DNA from 2 places in the Bartonella sp. B10 genome. Region 1 is predicted to be linked to the other one. Evidence: predicted binding sites of a transcription regulator. Region 1 holds the regulator's gene; the other holds the start of a gene.
The links. Region 1 encodes HrcA, which represses chaperone genes, less so after heat shock. Its sites were predicted from a motif close to GTTAGCACTCNCNNNNNGNGAGTGCTAAC; they were not measured.
Positions count from the first base shown of each region.

Region 2: a site for HrcA is predicted at 1,805-1,833, ahead of groES (co-chaperone GroES). Genes of this name have one in related genera too.

Region 1 covers NZ_CP200030.1:761,513-764,647, forward strand. The annotation lists gene thpR (RNA 2',3'-cyclic phosphodiesterase) at 13-552, shown strand; gene grpE (nucleotide exchange factor GrpE) at 648-1,319, opposite strand; gene hrcA (heat-inducible transcriptional repressor HrcA) at 1,460-2,530, opposite strand; gene rdgB (RdgB/HAM1 family non-canonical purine NTP pyrophosphatase) at 2,845-3,135, shown strand, end outside.
Region 2 covers NZ_CP200030.1:1,083,459-1,086,593, reverse strand. The annotation lists gene groL (chaperonin GroEL) at 1-1,400, opposite strand, end outside; gene groES (co-chaperone GroES) at 1,460-1,756, opposite strand; gene fumC (class II fumarate hydratase) at 1,982-3,135, shown strand, end outside.

The sequences.
Region 1 (3,135 bases):
TAAGGAGGTATCATGCCACGTTTGTTTAGTGCTCTTCAAATTCCCCAAAACATAACGAAAAAACTCGTGTCGTTGCAAAACGGCTTGCCAAAAGCACAATGGATCAACCCACGAAATTTTCACATTACTTTGTCTTTTTTTGGTGAAATTGAAGATTCTACAGCAAGGAAGCTTATGCATGCTTTTGACACAATAAAGCTTCCCCCTTTTACATTACATACTCACGACTTTGAAATTTTTGGTTCAAAAGATGCTCCTCATTCTCTCATTATTCGCATTAAATTTTGTGAAATCCTTAACCTTTTACAAAAACAGATGCAATATATTCAGAACTACTTAAGATTGACTCCGGATAAAAGACCATTCACTCCACATATAACTATCGCACGATTACTTGATATCAAACCTAATGATCTATCTACTTATCTATCTTCTCGGAGTAATTTTTTACTTCCCCCTTTTGAAATCAACCATTTTGTGTTATTTTTATCACCATCCCCTATGAACGATAATCCTTATATTGTAAAAGGAAGTTGGGCACTAAAAGCATAAAAGAGAATTTTAATACCATTTGTAGCATTTCCCTAAGAAGATACTTCAAAACATGAGATTACGCGCAATGCCTTGTTTTTGCACTGAGCGTATTATTACTGATGTGTTTGTGATGTATCAGACTCGATAGAAGCTTCCTTCGCTCCTCCTTTAGCTACACCAACTATCGCAGGACGTAAAACACGTTCACCGATAATATAACCTGCCTGAACAACTTGCTGGACAGTATTATCCGGAACATCAGCATTAGGAATTTCAAACATAGCTTGATGAAAGTGAGGATCAAATTTTTGCCCTTCTGGATGAATTTTTTTTACGCCATGACGCTCTAACGCTGCTATCATTGCACGCTCGGTCATTTCAACACCTTCAGCTAATGTTTTTAAACCAGCATCGCTTTCTCGAGCACCTTCTGGAATAGCCTCCAAAGCACGATTTAGGTTATCAGAAACAGATAACATATCGCGTGCAAAATTGGCAATAGAATAAGCTTTTGCGTCAGCCACATCACGCGCAGTACGACGCCGCAAATTTTCCATATCTGCAGCAAGGCGTAAAATCTGATCTCTCAGTTCTTTATTTTCATCTTGTAAAGTAACCAATGAATCAGTAGCGCTCTCTTCCTCTTTAACATCTGCATGAGCTTCTTCTTTATGCATTTTTAAAAATTCATCTGCATCTTGTATAAAAGCATCACGATCAGCAGAATCCTCTAAATCGCAATTTTCAAATGAAGTATCAGTAAATTTGTTTTTTTCATCAGACATAAAAACTCCATTCCTTCATAAGATTTGTTATCATCGATATCGAAATTTTACAGACAAAAATCAAGAGATATTTTCATATCTTAACACAATGTGCATTTGCAATAAAAGTACTCTATTGTTATGAATTATTTTGGCGCAATCTATCGCAACAGCTGCGATACGAGTTGAGCCGTATAATCAACCATAGGAACAATCCTTGCATAATTAAGCCGTTTTGGACCAATAACCCCTAAAGCACCAATGACTCTTTGCTGTGAATCACAATAAGGAGCCACAACCAAAGAAGAACCAGAAAGCGAGAACAATTTATTTTCTGAACCAATAAAAATACGAACCCCTGAACCTGAATCTGCTAAATCAAGCAACTGCGCCATACTTTCACGAGTTTCAAGATCATCGAACAAATGCCTTAAACGTTCTAAATCTTCTTCTGCCTTTACATCTTCAAGCAGATTACTCCGACCACGAACAATAAGGTGTATTTTATGATTAGCATCTTCTCCTCCCCAAAGAGCTAATCCAGTCTCAACAAGACGATGAGATAAATGATCAAGAGCAGCCCGCGTTTCTGAGCACAAACGTGCAATTTCTTCTTTAGCTTCACTTAATGTACGTCCCTGAATATGGGCATTAAGAAAATTTGTCGCCTCTGCTAATTGTGCATGGGTAACACCTTCCGGTAAACGAACAATACGATTTTCAACTTCACCCTGTTGTGTTACTAAAACTGCAAGAGCATGCTCTCCATCAAGTCGTACAAACTCAATATGTTTTAAAGTTCCTTCATGTTTCGTTGCTAAAACTAACCCTGCTCCACGCGAAAGATCTGAAAGAACTTGACTAGCTTGAACAAGAAAATGTTCAATTGATTGTGCATGACCTGCTTCTTTAACTTGAGTTTCAATACTTTCGCGCTCCTCAATTGGCAAATCACCTGCTTCCATAAATGCATCAACAAAAAACCGTAAACCTGATTGCGTCGGCATTCTCCCTGCAGATACATGAGGTGCATAAATTAAACCAAGATGTTCGAGATCACTCATAACATTACGAACCGTTGCAGGTGATAATGCTTTTTGCAAAAGTCGCGAAAGATTTCTTGAGCCCACAGGCTCACCATCATTAAGGTAAGCTTCAACGATATGACGAAAAACATCACGTGAACGTTCATCAAGGCATTTTAGTTCATCATCAATAGACTTATGCTTCATCACAATTGTTTCACTACTTAAAAACACTTTCTTCTTATATAAGTTTTGCTAAGGATCTGGTCAAATAGTATAAAGCAATACAGAAGAATATCACATACTGATTATAAAAAATACTATCATCAAAAAAAGGCATTTCTATGCATTTTTCAATTATTATCCTCGTTGAATACAAGAAAGCTCATTTAAATAAACTATCAACGAATAAACGGGAAGATAATACCTTGTAAAATATAGCAAGACTCATATCATGTGATCATTTAATCCAGTTTTAAACACAGTAAATAGCTATCCCCTTCATTTCTGGAGAGATATATATGAGAAGTATAGCAATTAAAAAACTTATAATTGCCACACATAATGCTAATAAATTGCATGAAATTACCACATTGATCGCTCCCTTTGGTTTAATAATACAATCAGCACAAGAACTTGGTTTGTGTGAACCTGAGGAAACAGGAACAACATTTGAAGAAAATGCTTATATTAAAGCTTTTGCAGCTGCAAAAAATGCAGGACTTCCTGCTCTCTCTGATGATTCTGGAATGGAAATAGATGCTTTAGGCGGCGCACCAGGTGTTTATACAGCTGATTGGGCGACTCAATCT
Region 2 (3,135 bases), 320 kb from region 1:
TTGCCAACAATAATCGCTGCTTCTTCACCTGCATTTGTTGCAATCTGACGTGCTGGTGCCTGAAGCGCACGGCGAACAATGCTGATACCAGCTTCTTGATCAGGGTTGCTTCCTTTAACAGTCAAAGCATTTGCAGCACGTAACAACGCGGTTCCACCGCCAGCCACAATGCCTTCTTCTACAGCAGCACGTGTTGCATTCAAGGCATCATCAACACGATCTTTCTTTTCTTTAACTTCAACTTCTGTTGCACCACCAACACGAATAACAGCAACACCACCAGCGAGTTTAGCAAGTCTTTCTTGCAATTTTTCACGATCATAGTCAGAAGTTGTTTCTTCGATCTGGAGCTTAATTTGGTTTACACGTGCATTAATTTCAGCTTTTTGTCCAGCTCCATCAATAATTGTTGTGTTTTCTTTAGAAATATTCACTTTCTTCGCACGACCAAGCATATCCAAAGTGACATTTTCCAATTTAATACCAACATCTTCTGAAATAACCTGACCAGATGTTAAGATTGCAATATCCTCAAGCATTGCTTTACGACGATCACCAAATCCTGGAGCTTTCACAGCAGCAATTTTTAAACCACCGCGCAACTTGTTGACAACGAGCGTTGCCAAAGCTTCACCTTCCACATCTTCAGCAATAATGAGCAGTGGTTTTCCAGACTGAACAACAGCTTCAAGAACAGGAAGTAGAGATTGCAGATTAGACAATTTCTTTTCGTGAATAAGAATGTAAGGATCATCAAGATCAGCCACCATTTTATCAGCATTTGTGACAAAATAAGGTGAAAGATACCCACGGTCGAACTGCATTCCTTCAACAACTTCTAATTCTGTTTCAGCAGTTTTTGCTTCTTCCACGGTAATGACACCTTCATTACCAACTTTTTCCATGGCATCAGCAATCATTTTTCCAATTTCTGCAGCACCATTAGCGGAAATTGTTCCCACCTGTGCGATTTCTGCTGAAGTTTGAATTTTTTTTGCTTTTTTGAAAAGATTTGCCACCACTTCTTCAACAGCAGCATCAATCCCACGTTTAAGATCCATTGGGTTCATGCCTGCAGCAACAGCTTTTACACCTTCTTGGACAATAGCCTGCCCTAAAACGGTAGCAGTTGTTGTTCCATCACCAGCAATATCATTAGTTTTGGAAGCAACCTCACGCAGCATCTGCGCTCCCATATTTTCGAACTTATCTTCCAGTTCGATTTCTTTTGCAACCGATACACCATCTTTTGTGATGCGAGGTGCACCAAACGATTTATCAATTACCACATTACGACCTTTAGGGCCGAGTGTTACCTTAACAGCGTTAGCAAGGATATCAACGCCACGCAATAAACGCTCACGCGCTTCACGGCCAAACTTGACTTCTTTAGCAGCCATTTAATTTCTCCTTGAAATTGTCTTCAACTAGTACAACATGAAAGAATTAAGAGGCTGAATTACCCCATAATTCCCATAATGTCAGATTCTTTCATGATTAAGAGGTCTTCACCATTGATCTTTACTTCGGTTCCAGACCATTTTCCAAATAAGATACGGTCTCCTGTTTTAACCTCTAAAGGCACACGCTTTCCGTTGTCATCGAGAGCACCATTACCAACAGCAAGAACCTCACCTTCTTGAGGTTTTTCTTTAGCTGTATCTGGAATAATGATCCCACCCGCAGTTTTATTTTCAGATTCAACCCGACGAACAACGACACGGTCGTGAAGTGGGCGGAATTGTATGTTAGCCATGTTTAAAATCCTTAAAACTTAATAAACTAAATTAATCTTTAAGTCCCTATTAGCACTCATCAGGCACGAGTGCTAATAACATCCAAGATATAAAATCGCTGCCCTCCAATGTCAAGAATTCTTCGTAAAATAATTTATATTAAAAAGACTTCAAAGTCTTGCCTCTTTTTTCTATTTTGCGTTATCTACTTTTTTATTAATCAGTAAACATAAAAGGATTTTACCATGGTAGAAACACGTCAGGAAACTGATAGCTTTGGAACGATTTCAGTACGTCAAGACCGCTATTGGGGAGCACAAACTGAACGTTCTCTACATAATTTTAATATTGGCACAGAAAAACAACCTCTCACCATCATCTATGCCTTAAGCCTTATTAAAAAAGCCGCAGCAATTGTAAATATGGACAAAGGGAAACTCCCACAAAACATTGGAAAAGCAATCATTACTGCTGCCGATGAAGTACTCTCCGGTACATTCGATACGCATTTTCCACTTTCTGTCTGGCAGACAGGTTCTGGTACACAAAGCAATATGAACGTCAATGAAGTAATCGCAAACCATGCTAACCTGCTATTGGGAGGTAAGTTAGGCAGTAAAGCACCTGTTCACCCTAATGATCACGTCAATATGAGCCAATCATCAAATGATTCCTTCCCCACAGCGCTTCACATTGCCACCACACTACAAACACGCCAACACTTATTTCCAATTCTTGAAACTCTTATTACTACTTTAAAAAGAAAAGAAGAAGAATTTGCTGATATCATCAAAATTGGACGCACCCATACTCAGGATGCAACACCTCTAACCTTAGGGCAAGAATTTTCAGGATATCGAGCAGCATTAGAAGCCAATCGCCAACGTATTGAAGCAGCTCTTATTGATGTTCAGATGCTGGCTCAAGGAGGTACAGCCGTTGGAACAGGTCTTAATGCACCGCAGGGATTTGATGTTGCATTTGCTGAAACAATAAGCAATCTTACCGGGATAGCTTTCAAAACTGCCAGCAATAAATTTGAAGCGCTTGCGCATCATGGAGCGCTTGCGCATTTTCATGGAAGCTTGAATGCATTAGCAGCAGATCTTTTTAAAATTGCCAATGACATTCGATTTTTGGGATCAGGGCCACGCTCAGGCTTGGGTGAACTTACCCTCCCAGAAAATGAACCAGGATCTTCCATTATGCCAGGGAAAGTAAACCCTACACAATGTGAAGCCATGACCATGGTTGCATGCCAAGTCTTTGGTAATCATACCAGTGTAACATTTGCTGCAAGCCAAGGACACTTTGAATTGAATGTGTATAAACCCGTAATTGGCTATAATGTTCTGCAGTCAATTACTCTGCTTGGTGATTGTATGCGTTCTTTTGACAT